3 regions of the [Enterobacter] lignolyticus SCF1 genome follow, and region 2 is predicted to be linked to each of the others. Evidence: riboswitches for the same ligand, from Rfam matches in the RefSeq annotation. Region 2 holds a riboswitch; each other region holds the start of a gene.
The links. Region 2 has a riboswitch for thiamine pyrophosphate ahead of thiC (phosphomethylpyrimidine synthase ThiC). Riboswitches for the same ligand answer to the same signal wherever they lie in the genome.
Positions count from the first base shown of each region.

Region 1: another riboswitch for thiamine pyrophosphate. It lies ahead of thiB (thiamine ABC transporter substrate binding subunit); the one in region 2 lies ahead of thiC (phosphomethylpyrimidine synthase ThiC).
Region 3: another riboswitch for thiamine pyrophosphate. It lies ahead of thiM (hydroxyethylthiazole kinase); the one in region 2 lies ahead of thiC (phosphomethylpyrimidine synthase ThiC).

Region 1 covers NC_014618.1:3,924,682-3,930,204, forward strand. Annotated here, with positions in the region: gene ENTCL_RS18255 (sugar efflux transporter) at 1-219, opposite strand, end outside; gene sgrT (glucose uptake inhibitor SgrT) at 325-480, opposite strand; gene sgrR (HTH-type transcriptional regulator SgrR) at 568-2,226, shown strand; TPP riboswitch at 2,263-2,368, shown strand; gene thiB (thiamine ABC transporter substrate binding subunit) at 2,399-3,382, shown strand; gene thiP (thiamine/thiamine pyrophosphate ABC transporter permease ThiP) at 3,358-4,968, shown strand; gene thiQ (thiamine ABC transporter ATP-binding protein ThiQ) at 4,952-5,523, shown strand, end outside.
Region 2 covers NC_014618.1:4,491,406-4,496,928, reverse strand. Annotated here, with positions in the region: gene ENTCL_RS20835 (HesA/MoeB/ThiF family protein) at 1-344, opposite strand, end outside; gene thiE (thiamine phosphate synthase) at 337-972, opposite strand; gene thiC (phosphomethylpyrimidine synthase ThiC) at 972-2,867, opposite strand; TPP riboswitch at 2,948-3,048, opposite strand; gene ENTCL_RS20820 (Rsd/AlgQ family anti-sigma factor) at 3,104-3,607, opposite strand; gene nudC (NAD(+) diphosphatase) at 3,704-4,477, shown strand; gene hemE (uroporphyrinogen decarboxylase) at 4,517-5,523, shown strand, end outside.
Region 3 covers NC_014618.1:1,691,253-1,696,775, reverse strand. Annotated here, with positions in the region: gene ENTCL_RS07970 (ADP-ribosylglycohydrolase family protein) at 1-21, shown strand, start outside; gene ENTCL_RS07965 (PfkB family carbohydrate kinase) at 15-968, shown strand; gene ENTCL_RS07960 (GntR family transcriptional regulator) at 942-1,688, opposite strand; gene thiD (bifunctional hydroxymethylpyrimidine kinase/phosphomethylpyrimidine kinase) at 1,725-2,525, opposite strand; gene thiM (hydroxyethylthiazole kinase) at 2,522-3,301, opposite strand; TPP riboswitch at 3,339-3,435, opposite strand; gene ENTCL_RS07945 (ArsR/SmtB family transcription factor) at 3,512-4,207, opposite strand; gene ENTCL_RS07940 (amino acid-binding protein) at 4,210-4,602, opposite strand; gene ENTCL_RS07935 (antibiotic biosynthesis monooxygenase family protein) at 4,606-4,920, opposite strand; gene ENTCL_RS07930 (alpha,alpha-trehalose-phosphate synthase (UDP-forming)) at 5,010-5,523, opposite strand, start outside.

The DNA.
Region 1 (5,523 bases), 570 kb from region 2:
GGAGCGCTTCGCCAGCCACAGGCTGACCGCGATCCCGGCGACGGCGTTGACGGTATAAAACAGCCCGACCCAGAAGGGCTGCGCGCCGACCTCCCGGCTCAAGAACAGGCTCAGCGTCGGCGCCTGCAGCGCGCCCGCCACGCCCATCATGAAAGCGACCAGCATAAAAGCCGCGTAAACGCCGTTCAGACGTCGTCCCATCGTCATCAGCCAGAGCATGAGCTATCCCTATCAGCAGAGGAAAAAACGAAAAAAGCCAGCAGAAAATATCTGCTGGCGGGTGATGTTATACACCAATACTCAGTCACACATGATTAAGGCAAATCAATGAGATTCAGAAGTCGGAGCCGTAACGTTCCACTGCATCAGTTCTTCGAGCATTTTCAGCCGCTCTCCTGCCAGCAGGCGGGCCAGCCATGACGCTCCCTGCGTCGCTAAAAAATAGTGCTGATAAAACCGGTGTGTTGATGACTTCTGCATATTCACCTCCTCGCTTCATCGCAGACGATTATTGGCTTAATATAGGGATTAATAAATTGCTGAGTTTTCGTCAGGAGTTCCCCTTTTATGTCTTCTGGTCGCTTGCAACAACAGTTCATCCGCCTGTGGCAGTGCTGCGATGGCCATGCCCAGGAAACCACCCTTAACGAGCTGGCGGCGCTGTTAAGCTGTTCCCGCCGCCATATGCGTACGCTGCTCAACACTATGGAAGAGCGCGGCTGGCTGACCTGGGAGGCGGAGGCCGGGCGCGGTAAACGGTCGCGCCTGACGTTCCTCTATACCGGGCTGGCGCTGCAGCAGCAGAGGGCGGAGGATCTGCTGGAGCAGGACCGGATCGATCAGCTGGTGCAGCTGGTCGGCGATAAATCGGCGGTACGCCAGATGCTGGTGTCCCATCTGGGCAGAAGCTTTCGCCAGGGGCGGCATATTTTGCGCGTGCTCTACTACCGCCCGATGCGCAATCTGCTGCCCGGTACGCCCCTTCGCCGCTCGGAAACGCACATCGCCCGGCAGATCTTCAGCGCCCTGACGCGGATAAATGAGGAAAACGGGGAACTGGAAGCCGATATCGCCCACCACTGGCAGCAGATTTCGCCGCTGCACTGGCGCTTTTACCTGCGTCCTGGCATTCATTTCCATCACGGCCGCGAGCTGGATATGGACGATGCGATCGCGTCGCTACAGCGCATTAATTCGCTGCCGCTGTACAGCCACATCACCCGCATCATCTCCCCCACCGCCTGGACGCTGGATATCCATCTGGCAAGACCTGACCGCTGGCTGCCGTGGCTGCTGGGCTATGTACCGGCGATGATCCTGCCGCGCGAATGGGAGTCGATGAACCACTTCGCCAGCCTGCCCGTAGGCACCGGCCCCTATGCGGTGGCGCGCAACAACCTGAACCAGCTGAAAATTCACGCCTTTGACGATTACTTCGGCTATCGCGCGCTGATTGACGAAGTGAACGTCTGGGTGCTGCCGGAAATCGGCGAAGAGGTCACCTGCGGCCTGACGCTGGAAGGATCGACGGAAGACGAGGAAAAAGCGGTTGAAAGCCGTCTTGAAGAAGGCTGCTATTACCTGCTGTTCGACGCCCGCACGCCGAAAGGCGTGCACCCGGCGGTGCGCCGCTGGGTAAGCCAGATACTCTCTCCCGCCAACCTGCTCTATCACGCCGATGAGCAGTATCAGGGCTACTGGTTTCCGGCCTACGGTCTGCTGCCGCGCTGGCACCACGCCCGGCCGCAAAAGGGGGAAAAACCCGCCGGGCTGGAAACGCTGACCATTACCTATTACCGGGAGCACCTCGAACACCGCAATATTGCCGTCATCATGCAGCGGCTGCTGGCGCAACATCAGGTCAGGCTGGAGATTCAGGAGCTGGACTACGACGAGTGGCATCGCGGCGACGCCTGCAGCGATATGTGGCTCAACAGCGCAAACTTCACGCTGCCGCTGGATTTCTCTCTTTTCGCCCAGCTGTATGAGGTGCCGCTTATCCAGCAGTGCATCCCGCTTGACTGGCAGGCCGACGCCAGCCGCTGGCAGGCCGGAGACATGAACCTCGCCGGCTGGTGCCAGCAGCTTATCGCCCAGCAGTCGATAGTCCCGCTCATCCACCACTGGCTTAGGATCCAGGGACAGCGCAGCATGCGCGGGCTGCGCATGAACACCCTTGGCTGGTTTGACTTTAAATCCGCCTGGTTTGCGCCGCCGGAACCATAACGCTTCCTGAAAACTTACAAACTTATTACAATAGCGCCGTTCTCAACGGGGTGCTGCAGGCCAACGGCTATGCGTGCTGAGAAGATACCCGTCGAACCTGATCCGGATAACGCCGGCGAAGGGATTTGAGGCTCACTCAAAATCCTTTGCCACCCATTTTCTGAGGTGCAAAGTGCTAAAAAAACTCCTGCCGTTGCTGGCGCTCGTAAGCGTGCCCGTGTTCGCTAAACCTGTTCTGACCGTCTATACCTACGATTCCTTCTCCGCCGACTGGGGCCCGGGGCCTGCGGTGAAAAAAGCGTTTGAAGCCGACTGTGGCTGCGAGCTGAAGTATGTGGCGCTGGAAGACGGCGTATCGCTGCTCAACCGCCTGCGTATGGAGGGCAAAAACAGCAAAGCGGATATCGTGCTGGGGCTGGATAATAACCTGCTGCAGGCGGCAACCGATACCGGGCTGTTCGCAAAAAGCGGCGTTCCCTCCTCCTCGGTCACCGTGCCTGGCGGCTGGAACAATGACACCTTCGTACCGTTTGATTACGGCTACTTCGCGTTTGTTTACGACAAAAACAAGCTCAAAAACCCGCCGAAAAGCTTAAAAGAGCTGGTTGAAAGCGAGCAGAAATGGCGCGTGATTTACGAAGATCCGCGCACCAGCACGCCGGGTCTCGGCCTGCTGCTGTGGATGCAAAAAGTCTACGGCGACAAAGCGCCGGACGCCTGGCAGAAGCTGGCCGCGAAAACCGTCACCGTCACGAAGGGCTGGAGCGAGGCTTACGGCCTGTTCCTGAAAGGCGAAAGCGACCTGGTGTTAAGCTATACCACCTCTCCGGCCTACCACATCATCGAAGAGAAGAAGGATAACTACGCGGCGGCCAACTTCGAGGAAGGCCACTACCTGCAGGTAGAGGTCGCCGCCCGCACCGCTGCCAGCAAGCAGCCGGAGCTGGCGGAAAAGTTCCTGAAATTTATGGTGTCACCGGCCTTCCAGACGGCAATTCCGACCGGCAACTGGATGTACCCGGTGACCCAGGTCGCGCTGCCGGACGGCTTTAACGGCCTGGTCAAACCCGCCACAACCCTGGAATATACGCCGCAGCAGGTTGACCACGAGCGCCAGAACTGGATTAGCGCATGGCTTCGCGCCGCCAGCCACTGATCGCCGGCTGGCTTATCCCGGGACTGACGGTCGCCATGCTGATGGTGGCCGTCGCGCTGGCGGCCTTTCTGGCGCTATGGCTGAATGCGCCCGAAGCCGCATGGGGCGCGCTGCTGCAGGACAGCTATCTCTGGCACGTGGTGCGCTTTTCCTTCTGGCAGGCATTTTTGTCGGCGCTGCTGTCGGTGGTCCCGGCGATTTTCCTCGCCCGCGCCCTTTACCGGCGCCGTTTCCCTGGGCGTCAGGCGCTGCTGCGGCTGTGCGCGATGACGCTGATTCTGCCGGTGCTGGTCGCCGTTTTCGGCATCCTTAGCGTCTATGGCCGCCAGGGCTGGCTGGCGCAGCTGTTTCACGCGGCCGGCTGGCAGTGGACGTTTTCACCCTATGGCCTGCAGGGCATCCTGTTGGCCCACGTGTTTTTCAACATGCCGATGGCGACGCGCCTGCTGCTGCAGGCGCTTGAGCAGATCCCCGGCGAGCAGCGGCAGCTGGCCGCCCAGCTCGGCATGCGCGGCTTCAGCTTCTTCCGCTTCGTCGAATGGCCGTGGATACGGCGGCAGCTCCCGCCCGTCGCGGCGCTCATTTTCATGCTCTGTTTCGCCAGCTTCGCCACGGTGCTGTCGCTCGGCGGCGGCCCGCAGGCCACCACCATTGAGCTGGCCATCTATCAGGCGCTCAGCTTTGACTACGATCCGGGACGGGCGGCCATACTGGCGCTCATCCAGATGCTGTGCTGCCTCGGGCTGATGCTGCTCAGCCAGCGGCTGAGCAAATCGGTGGCGCCGGGGTTTACCCACCACCGCGGCTGGCGCGATCCCGACGACCGCCTGCACAGCCGTATCGCCGACGGCGCGCTGATCGTTATCGCCCTGCTGCTGCTGTTGCCGCCGCTGCTGGCGGTGGTGGTCGACGGCGTTAACGGCAGCCTGGCCGAGGTGCTCTCGCGCCCGGTGCTCTGGCGGGCGCTCTGGACCTCGCTGCGCATCGCCATCGCCGCCGGGCTGCTCAGCCTGCTCCTCACAATGATGCTGTTGTGGAGCAGCCGCGAGCTGCGCGCGCGTCAGCATTCGCTGGCCGGACAGGCCATGGAGCTTAGCGGTACGCTGATTCTGGCGATGCCCGGCATCGTGCTGGCCACCGGTTTTTTCCTGCTGCTCAACAACAGCATTGGCCTCCCCGCCTCTGCTGACGGCATCGTCATCTTCACCAACGCGCTGATGGCTATCCCCTATGCGCTGAAGGTGCTGGAAACCCCCATGCGGGATATCACCGCCCGCTACGGCCCGCTGTGCCAGTCGTTGGGCATGCAGGGATTCAACCGCCTGCGTATTGTCGAGCTGCGCGCTCTCAGACGGCCGCTGGCGCAGGCGCTGGCGTTTGCCTGCGTGCTGTCGATTGGCGATTTCGGCGTTGTGGCGCTGTTCGGCAACGATGACTTCCGCACGCTGCCCTTCTATCTTTATCAGCAGATTGGCGCCTACCGCAGCCAGGACGGCGCCGTAACGGCGCTGCTGCTGCTGCTGCTCTGCTTCCTGCTTTTTACCGTGATCGAGAAACTACCGGGCCGCGATGCTAAAACTCAATGATATCACCTGGCTGTATCAGCATTTGCCGATGCGCTTTACCTTCGCCGCCGCCCCCGGCGAGCAGATTGCCGTGCTCGGCCCCAGCGGCGCGGGGAAAAGCACGCTGCTGAACCTGATCGCCGGTTTCCTGGCGCCGGTCAGCGGCACGCTGGCAATAGCGGGAGAGGATCATACCCATACCCCGCCGTCAAAACGTCCGGTATCGATGCTGTTCCAGGAAAATAACCTGTTCAGCCATCTGACCATTCGCCAGAATATCGGGCTGGGGATGACGCCGGGACTGCGGCTCAGCGCGCAGCAGCGGAGCGCGCTGGAGACCATCGCCGCGCAGATGAACATTACCGAACTGCTGGAGCGCCTGCCGGGGGAGCTTTCCGGCGGGCAGCGGCAGCGGGCGGCGCTGGCGCGCTGCCTGGTGCGCGAGCAGCCGGTGCTGCTGTTGGATGAACCGTTTTCCGCGCTCGACCCGGCGCTGCGTCAGGAGATGCTGCAGCTGGTCGGCGACGTTTGCCGTCGCCAGCAGCTAACGCTGCTGATGGTGTCCCACAGCGTCGA
Region 2 (5,523 bases):
TCGCGGGCCAGCGCTTCCCCAACGAGGCGCTCCTGGAGCGCAATCAGCGAAATGCCGGGATTCAGACGGGACAGGCGCGCCCGGGTGGCCTGTGATTTCGGCTGATTTATGTCATCAGCGGTAAACAAAATTTGGCGCTGCAGATTGCTCAGGTGTACGTCGTCGTCGTCCGCCAGGACCAGCGTGCCGACCCCGGCGCCCGCCAGATACAGCGCGGCGGGCGATCCCAACCCGCCGAGCCCAACAATTAGCACCCGGCTGGCGAGCAGCCTTTCTTGCCCGTCGATGGCGATGTCCTCCAGCAGAAGCTGTCGGCTATAGCGCATAAAGTCGGCGTCATTCATTGCCTGCCCCCGCCATATCAAGCAGCTGCGCGGTGGCCAGCTGCCAGTCCGCCGCCTGGGTAATGGCGCTGACCACCGCGACGCTGCCGACGCCGGTCGCCAGGACCGACGGCGTGCGCTCAAGGCTGATGCCTCCGATGGCGACGGTCGGGTAATTCGCCAGCCGCGTAATGTGCCGCGTAAGCTGCTCCAGCCCCTGCGGCGCAGAGGGCATCTGCTTGGTCCGCGTCGGGAAGACGTGGCCGAGCGCGATATAGGAGGGGCGCGCCGCCAGCGCCACGTCGATCTCCATATCGTCATGGGTGGAGACGCCAAGGCGCAAACCGGCGGCGCGAATAGCGGCCAGGTCGGTGGTCTGTAAATCCTCCTGGCCAAGGTGCACGCCGTAGGCCTGATGGCTAATCGCCAGCCGCCAGTAATCATTAATGAACAGCCGGGCGTTGTAGCGACGGCCAAGCGCGATCGCCGCGACGACATCGGCTTCCACCTCGTCGTCGCGCTTATCTTTGATGCGCAGCTGAAGGGTGCGTACGCCTGCGTCCAGCAGGCGTGCAATCCATTCCACGCTGTCGACCACCGGATACAGGCCTAAACGAAACGGCACCGGCGGAAAATCGGGCTGGTACATCAGGCTTTCTCCTTACGCAGATAAATTTCCCCGCCCCTGGCGCGGAAGTTCTCCGACATATCCGCCATGCCGACTTCTATCGTCTGTGCCGCGGCGTAATCGCGCACTTCCTGGCTGATTTTCATCGAGCAGAATTTTGGTCCGCACATCGAGCAGAAGTGGGCCACTTTGCCGGATTCCTGCGGCAGGGTTTCGTCGTGATAGGCGCGGGCGGTGAACGGGTCGAGCGCCAGGTTGAACTGATCTTCCCAGCGGAATTCGAAGCGCGCTTTCGACATCGCGTTATCGCGAATCTGCGCGCCCGGATGGCCTTTCGCCAGGTCGGCGGCGTGGGCGGCAATCTTGTAGGTAATCAGCCCCTGCTTCACATCCTCTTTATTCGGCAGGCCGAGGTGCTCCTTCGGCGTGACGTAGCAGAGCATGGCGCAGCCGAACCAGCCGATCATCGCCGCGCCAATGCCGGAGGTGAAGTGGTCGTAGCCCGGCGCGATGTCGGTGGTCAACGGTCCTAAGGTGTAGAACGGCGCTTCGTGGCAGTGCTCCAGCTCTTCGGTCATATTGCGGCGGATCATCTGCATCGGCACGTGACCCGGGCCTTCAATCATCACCTGTACGTCGTACTCCCAGGCGATTTTGGTCAGTTCGCCCAGCGTGTGCAGTTCGGCAAACTGCGCTTCATCGTTGGCATCCTGAATCGAGCCCGGACGCAGACCGTCGCCCAGCGACAGCGAAACGTCATAGGCGGCGCAGATTTCGCAAATTTCGCGGAAGTGCTGGTAGAGGAAATTCTCCTGGTGATGCGAGAGACACCATTTCGCCATGATAGAACCGCCGCGCGAGACGATGCCGGTCAGCCGTCCGGCGGTCATCGGCACATAGCGCAGCAGCACGCCCGCGTGGATAGTGAAGTAGTCCACGCCCTGCTCGGCCTGCTCCAGCAGCGTATCGCGAAACGCCTCCCAGGTGAGATCTTCGGCGATCCCATTGACCTTCTCCAGCGCCTGGTAGATCGGCACGGTGCCGATCGGTACCGGGCTGTTGCGCAGGATCCACTCGCGGGTCTCGTGGATGTAGCGGCCGGTGGAGAGGTCCATCACCGTGTCTGCGCCCCAGCGCGTTGACCACACCAGCTTTTCGACCTCTTCTTCAATCGACGATGTGACCGCTGAATTGCCGATATTGGCGTTGACCTTCACCAGGAAGTTACGGCCGATGATCATCGGTTCGGATTCTGGATGGTTGATGTTGGCGGGGATGATGGCGCGCCCGGCAGCCACTTCGTCACACACGAATTCCGGGGTGATATTCTCCGGCAGACGGGCGCCGAAGCCTTCGCCAGGATGCTGGTGGCGCAGCGTTCGGCTTCGAATCCGCTCGCGGCCCATGTTTTCACGAATGGCGATAAACTCCATCTCCGGCGTGACGATCCCCTGGCGGGCATAGTGCAACTGGGTCACGCGTTTGCCCGCTTTGGCGCGCTGCGGCGTCAGCAGGCCGGTGAAGCGCAGTTCATCGAGACCGTCATCCGCCAGGCGCGCTTTGGTATACGCAGAGCTGCGGTCCGTCAGCGCTTCGCTGTCGTTGCGAGCGGCAATCCACGGCTGGCGCAGCTTTGCCAGCCCCTGCTGAACGTCGATCGCGATATCCGGATCGCCGTACGGGCCGGAGGTGTCATACACCGGGATCGCTTCGTTATCTTCAAACTGCGGATCCTCTTTGCTGCCGCCAATGAGCGTTGGGCTAAGCTGAATTTCCCGCATCGGGACGCGGATATCCGTCTGAGAGCCGGTAATGTAAATACGTTTTGAGTTCGGGAAGGCGGTGCCTTCGAGCGTATCGATAAAGCGTTGGGCCTGTGCGCGCTGTTCGCGGCGGGTCAGTTTTTGTGCAGACATAGCTCATTCCAGAAAGTAAGGACGTGGCTTGTCAGACGACGGATGAAGCAAGAGGCGAGATCGCCAGAAGGCGATACAGCAGCAGTGTTACTCTTGTTCCCTTCGCAGGTATTAGCCTGATCAGGTTCCGCGGATCCCGAATAAACGGTCTCAGCCCAACTGGGCACTCCGACAAGATAAACCCTCGCCCGTATGGCGAGGTAGTGTATGTAAACTACGCGTTAACGCTTAAAATCTCAAGCCGGACGTGCAATATGGCCCGCGTTATTGGCGCCGCCCTTAAGACGGTGATCAAAAGCCAGCACAATAAGCCGGTCTTCCAGCGTAAAGCGGGCGTCCAGCGCTTCGCCAAGGCTTGAAAGCGCCTTCTGGAACGCCATGCAGTTGTCGTCATCGATGGCGTTTTCCAGGCTGGAATCATAGATATCCATGATCTGCTGGGTATTGGCCTCCAGCAGCGGATAAATCTTGTTGGTGGCTAAAAGTGGGTTATCGCCTTCCATTTTACCCACAATGCGCTCATAAATATTGAAGTGACCGGCGGAGAGATAGTCGACCAGACTTTGGCAAAAATCGTCCAGCGCCTTTTCGTTAAGGCGCATGTATGAGCCTTTACCCGGCTTAATGCCGACCAGGTTGTAGTAGGCGACGAGCAGATGTTTACGTACCAGCAGCCAATGGTCGATGAAGTGATTATTTCCACCCACGCGTTCTGTCAGGCTTTCTAATTGGTTTAGCATGATTGACTCCGCACGTTTAAGATTGAAAACTGCTCAGACCAATATGTAAAAATAATGTAAACACGTTGCCAGTGAAGCGAAGGTAGTGCAATAGACATGGATCGAATAATTGAAAAATTAGATCGCGGCTGGTGGATCGTCAGCCACGAACAAAAATTATGGCTTCCTCGCGGTGAAATACCATACGGCGAAGCGGGAAATTTCGATCTTGCGGGGCAGTCCGCAATGCGGATCGGCGAGTGGCAGGGCGATCCTGTCTGGCTCGTGCAGCAGGCGCGCCGTCACGATATGGGCACGGTGCGTCAGGTGCTCGATCAGGACGTCGGCCTGTTCCAGCTGGCCGGTCGCGGCGTGCAGCTCGCCGAGTTCTACCGTTCCCACAAATTCTGCGGCTATTGCGGCCATACCATGCGGCCGAGCAAAACCGAGTGGGCCCTGCTGTGCAGCCACTGCCGCGAGCGCTACTACCCGCAAATCGCGCCCTGCATCATCGTCGCTATCCGCCGGGACGATTCGATTCTGCTGGCGCAGCATACCCGCCATCGCAACGGCGTCCACACGGTCCTGGCAGGCTTCGTCGAGGTCGGGGAAACCCTTGAGCAGGCCGTTGCGCGCGAAGTGATGGAAGAGAGCGGCATTCGGGTGAAGAACCTGCGCTATGTCACCTCGCAGCCGTGGCCGTTCCCGCAGTCGCTGATGACCGCCTTTATGGCGGAATACGACAGCGGCGACATCGTTATCGACCCGAAAGAGCTGCTGGAGGCGAACTGGTATCGCTTCGACGGTCTGCCGCTGCTGCCGCCGGCGGGCACCGTCGCGCGCCGCCTGATCGAAGATATGGTGGCAATGTGTCGGGCAGAGTACGAGTGATGGTACACTGACCGCCTGACGCATAAAGGAACTGCAAACATGACCGAACTGAAGAACGATCGTTATCTGCGTGCGCTGCTGCGCCAGCCTGTTGATGTCACGCCGGTGTGGATGATGCGCCAGGCGGGCCGCTATCTGCCGGAATACAAAGCGACAAGGGCGCAGGCGGGCGATTTCATGTCGCTGTGCAAAAATGCGGAACTGGCCTGCGAAGTGACGCTGCAGCCGCTGCGCCGCTATAAGCTTGATGCGGCGATCCTCTTTTCGGATATTCTGACCGTTCCTGATGCGATGGGGCTTGGCCTCTATTTTGAAGCTGGCGAAGGCCCGCGCTTCACCTCGCCGATCGCCAGCAAAGCGGATGTCGAAAAGCTGCCGGTTCCCGACCCGGAGCAGGAGCTTGGCTATGTGATGAACGCGGTGCGTACCATTCGCCGCGAGCTGAAAGGCGACGTCCCGCTGATCGGTTTTTCCGGCAGCCCGTGGACGCTGGCGACCTACATGGTGGAAGGCGGCAGCAGCAAAGCGTTCACCGTGATCAAGAAAATGATGTACGCCGACCCGCAGGCGCTGCACCTGCTGCTCGATAAGCTGGCGAAAAGCGTCACGCTGTATCTGAACGCGCAAATCCGCGCGGGCGCGCAGTCGGTGATGATTTTCGATACCTGGGGCGGTGTGCTGACCGGGCGCGACTATCAGCAGTTTTCACTCTATTACATGCACAAAATCGTCGACGGCCTGCTGCGGGAAAATGAAGGCCGCCGGGTGCCGGTGACGCTGTTTACTAAAGGCGGCGGGCAGTGGCTGGAGGCAATGGCGGAGACCGGGTGCGACGCGCTGGGCCTCGACTGGACGACGGACATCGCCGACGCGCGCCGTCGGGTGGGCGATAAGGTCGCGCTGCAGGGCAATATGGACCCGTCCATGCTGTACGCCCCGCCGGCGCGCATTGAGGAAGAGGTGTCCACGATCCTCGCCGGTTTTGGTCACGGCGAGGGCCATGTTTTCAACCTTGGGCACGGTATCCATCAGGATGTTTTGCCGGA
Region 3 (5,523 bases), 2.0 Mb from region 2:
CAGCGGGAGGCGGTATGTTAGCCGGGAAACTCGCCCACCTGCGCCAGCAGCGCCCGGTGACGGTGATCGGCTCGGCGGTGATCGACGTCATCGCCGATGCTTACGCGCTGCCGTGGCGGGGCTGCGATATCGAACTCCAGCAGCAGAGCGTGAACATCGGCGGCTGCGCGCTCAACGTGGCGGTGGCGCTCAGGCGTCTTGGCATCAGCGCCTGCAACGCCCTGCCGCTCGGCCAGGGCGTCTGGGCGGATATTGTGCGCCACAACCTCGCCCGTCAGGGCATTGAAAGCGTGATTGAGACCGACGCCGGCGACAACGGCTGGTGTCTGGCGCTGGTCGAGCCTGACGGCGAGCGGACGTTTATGTCCTTTACCGGAGTGGAAAACGCCTGGTGCGACGACTGGCTGGCGCGCCTGCCCGAGGCCAGCGACGGGCTGGTGTATCTGTCCGGTTACCAGCTTACGGCGGCCTGCGCGCCGCTGCTGGTCGGCTGGCTGGAGTCGCACCCCGGCATGACCGCGCTTATCGATTTCGGCCCGCGGATTGCGGATATTTCCCCGGCGCTGTTCGCCCGGATTATGGCCTGCCGACCGATCGTCACGCTGAATCGCCAGGAAGCGGAGATTGTCGCCGAACGCGAGCAGCTGCCCGCCGGGACAACCGCCTTTGGTCGGGCGTGGCTGGCGCGCTTTGCGGCGCCGGTCATCGTGCGTCAGGATAAAGACGGCGCATGGTACTTCAGCGAACACGAGGAGGGGCTCGCCGCGCCGTTCGCCACTACGGTTGTGGATACCATCGGCGCAGGAGACAGCCATGCCGGAGGGGTACTGGCAGGGCTTGCCGCCGGGTGGACGCTTGCCGATGCGGTAACGCTCGGCAACGCGGTGGCATCCTGGGTGGTCAGCCGCCGCGGCGGCGACTGCGCGCCCACGCGCGAGGAGCTACTCCTCGCACACGAACACGTATAAATCGCTGCGGCAGTAGCTGATGCTGTATTCAATGGGTCGCTGCTGCTGATCGAGCGCGACCTGTTTTATCACCAGCACCGGGATTTTTTCATCCATTTTGATGTGCGACTGAAACTCCGCATCCGGCATCCGCGCGCTCACCCTTGAGCGCGTGCGCTGCGGGTAAATATGCTGGCTGCGAAAATAGTCATACAGCGAGATGCCGATAGCCTCCGCATCGGCAATCAGGTGCGCCGGCACCCACGACTCTTCAATCGATACCGCCTCTTCATCCACATAGCGAATACGCTTGAGCAGGAACACCTCGCTGCGCGGCGCGACGGCCAGCTGTTCCGCCACCTCCGCCGGGCATTCCACCACCCGTTTATTCACCCACAGGGTATCGGGCTTTTTACCGCGCAGCACCACCTGCTGCGAAAAACCCCGCGCCTCTTTCAGCGAATACTCGAAGATATTGTTGATCTGCGTGCCGTACCCGCGCGCGCGGGTGACCACGCCTTCATCCTCAAGCGTCTGCATCGCTTTGCGCACGGTGATGCGCGAGACGCCCGTCAGTTGGCTGAGATCGCGCTCGCCGGGCAGGATGTTGCCGTGCTCCAGCCAGCCGCTGCGCACGGCGTTTTTCACCGTTTCGGCAAACTTAAGGTACAGCGGCGTGTTGTCCGCCGCCGCAATGCGCTCGTTCAGTTGGCTGATAAGCCGGGTATGCGCTTGTTCCATCGGGTCTTTTCCTGGCAAGATTCTCCTGCCAGTATACTACCACCACGCGTGGAAATGGTGCACAGGGCCAATACCGTGACCGACCTCAAGGGTATCCGCCTGCGCCAGCGCGGCAGAGAGCCAGGCCTTGGCCTCCGGCACCGTTTCCTGCCAGCTGCGATAGCGCGGACGCAGCGCCGCCAGCGCCGCCGACAGCGTGCAACCGGTGCCGTGGGTGTTTTTGGTCGGCACGCGCGGCGCGGTGAACCGGTATTCGCCCTGCGGCGTAAACAGCCAGTCGGGACTTTCGGCATCCTCCAGATGACCGCCCTTCATCAGCACGGCGCCGCAGCCGAACCCGAGCAGCGCGCGCCCCTGCTCCAGCATCTCCTGCTCGCTGCGGGCGTGCGGCGCCGCCAGCAGCGCCGCCGCCTCCGGCAGGTTCGGCGTAATCAGCGACACCTGCGGCAGCAGACGGCGGCGCAGGGTCTCCACGGCGGAGGCGGAAAGCAGCGGATCGCCGCTTTTAGCCAGCATCACCGTATCCAGCACCACGTTACGGATCTGATAACGGGCAAGACGCTCCGCCACGACCTCGACGATATCCGTTTCTGCCAGCATGCCGATTTTGGTGGTATCGATGCGCACGTCGCTCAGCACTGAATCCAGCTGCGCGGCGACAAAATCGGGTTCGATACGGTATACCGACTGCACGCCGCGGGTATTTTGCGCCACCAGCGCGGTGATCGCCGAGCAGCCGTAGGCCCCCAGCGCCGAAAAGGTTTTCAGATCCGCCTGGATACCGGCGCCGCCGCTGGGGTCCGTACCGGCGATGGTCAGGGCATTAATGCGCGTCATGCCTGCACCTCCGCATACAGTGCGTCGACAAACGCGGCGACGAAGCTTCCCGGCCCGCGACCGTTTGCCGTCGCCACGCTCCCCGCCTGCTTCATCATGCCGCAGGCGGCGGCAACGTTATCCAGACGGTCGCCCGGCAGCGCAAGGCTTGCGGCCACCACGGCGGACAGAGCGCAGCCGGTGCCGACCACCCGGGTCATCAGCGGGTCACCGCCGGTCACCCTCGTCGTACGCGCGCCGTCGGTGATGTAATCCGCCTCGCCGGTAACGACGACGGTCGTCACCCACTGACGCGCCAGCGCCTGCGCCGCCGGTAGCGCGGTTGCCGCTTCATCGGTGGTATCCACCCCGCGCCCGCCGCGGCTCATCCCCGCCAGCGCCAGAATTTCCGAAGCGTTGCCGCGAATGGCCGCCGGCTTCAGGGCCAGCAGCTCACGGCAAAAATCGCTGCGTAGCGTTAGCGCCCCGACCGCCACCGGGTCAAGCACCCAGGGTTTGCCCTGAGCGTACGCGCTGTTCACCGCCGCACGCATCGCCTGCGCCCGGTCCCGGGTAAGCGTACCGACGTTTATCAGCAGCGCGTCGGCAACGGCGGCGAACTGCGCGGCTTCGTCATCATCGATAACCATCGCCGGCGAAGCGCCGATCGCCAGCAGCACGTTAGCGGTAAAGGTTTGCACCACGTCGTTAGTCATGCAGTGAACGAGCGGCGAATGGGTGTGAAACAGATGGCGGACGTGCGCGAGTTGCGCGGGACTAAGCAGGTCAGCTTGCATGGTTTGCTCCTGCCAGGCCGTGAAGAAGCGATAACCATGTGTTGGTCTCTGACTTCCCTACGCTGGCATTATCCAGATCAGGTGGTACGGGTATTTCTCAGCCTTCACAAGGAAGGGCACCCCGAGTCATCATGGGATTTGTTATCCCGCAGGCAGAGTACGGGAAGCAGTCAGGGATTACAAGCGCGGTTCAGGGCCGTCGCATCACGCTTAACAATCCACCTCAAAATAGCGCCTGAACGCCAGTTGACCGACTGAAGTGATGCGCACTTCGCGATATCCGGGCGTACGGGCGATCCAGCCCTTTTGTTCGACGTGCAGCAATAGCGCCGCACCGGCCATTCCGCCAAGATGAAAACGGCGCTCGCTCCAGTCCAGACAGGCTGAACACGGTTTGCGTCGCACGCTCTCGCTGAGCGTCACGCCCATCCGGGTAAACCCCGCCACGCCTTTGGGGGTTAACGCCTCGCCGTCGTCGGCGACCCACGCCTCGCGCAGCAAAAAATCAAAAATGGCCACCGCGACTTCACCGGCAAGATGATCGTAACAGGTACGCGCTTTGCGTAACGAAACGGGCGTGCTGCAATGCGCTGTCGCCTGCCATGTCAGCCCCATCATTTGCTCCAGCAAACCGGCAACGTCGCGGCCGGTAAGCCGAAAATAGCGGTGTCGGCCCTGCGAAAGACCGACGATGAGGCGGCTGTCGACGAGTTTACACAGGTGCGCGCTGGCCGTTGAGGGCGCAATATCCGCCGCTACGGCAAGCTCCGTCGCGGTCCACGCCCTGCCGTCCATCAGCGCGCACAGCATTTTCATCCGAGAGACGTCAGACATGGCAAAAGCGAGCCCGGCGAGCGCGCGCTCCTGTGATACCTGGGATTCAACGTCATCGGAATGCTTATGCATAATTATTGGTCCACGCTGGCCCAGCGCTGAGTCACCTCGCGGGCTTTCTGCACATTGTCGGTGATAAGAATAAGGTGATTTGCATGATCGCTGTACTGCGTCAGGATATTAACACCGTTTTTTGCAAGCACTGCGGCAATTTCGCCAAGCTCTCCCGGACGCGCTTGCCGAAGTTTGCGGATAATCGGCTCACAAACCGCGATGACCTCAACCCCGGCGGCCATAAGCACCTCGCGCGCTTTCATCCCGTCCTCAACGAGAAAATGCGCATGAGATACCTCGCCGACGCTAAACACGCCGCCGCCTTCAAGACCGACCCCATGAGCGCCGAGGGTTGTTCCCAGCAGCGCCAGCTGCCCCGGGCTGTTTTTCAGTATCACATGGACATCATACATCGCTTATTCTCCCCCCATAGCTGACTGATATTCTCTGAGTACCGTTGCAATACGAATGCGATAGCGCGTAAAAAGCGTGCGCTTTCCCTCTTCCTGCGCCGCTTTATGCAGAACGTTCTCCCGCCACGTCACCACGGCCTGTTCGTCCCGCCACCAGGAAAGCGACAGGATTTTCCCCGGCGTGGTCAGGCTCTGAAAGCGTTCAATGGCGATAAAGCCCTCCACGTCAGAGAGCAGGGGCTTAAGCTCTGCGGCCAGCGACAGATAGCGGGCCTGATTTGACGCATTGACCTCGGCTTCAAAAAGTACAGCGATCATTGTTTACTTCCTCCGGCAATGGGTGATGTAAACAAAGCATAATGGCCGCAGAAAACGATACTTCGTCAGCCGACGAAGTATCGCCCCGCTCAGTACAGCGACCTGCCGGCGAAAACGCGGTGATACGCTATCCGAGGCGCGCCGACGTCGGAATCGGGGTGTTCAAGAGCGGTACGAAACGCCTGATACCACCAGTGATTATCCTGTCGCCTGAGCGTTTCCAGTAGCTTCAGATGACGACGCTTACGCTCATGCAGCGGCATGGTCAACGCCGAGTGCAGCGCCTGCGCTGTTTCATCGGCATCATACGGATTGACGATCACCGCATCGCGCAGCTGCTGCGAGGTGCCGGAGAACTGCGACAGCACCAGCACGCCGGGATTTTCCGGGTTTTGTGCCAGCACAAAGGCTTTTGCCCCAAGGTTCATCCCCTCCGAGAGCGAGGTAAACATCCCCACCTCCGCCCTTGCGTAGAGCGAATACATCGTCTCCCGCGAGCAGAGATCGTTATGGATATAGTTCACCGGATACCAGCTGAAATCTCCGTATTGTCCGTTCAGCTCCCCGCAAAAGCGCTCGAGCTTATGGTGCAAGTCGTGGCTG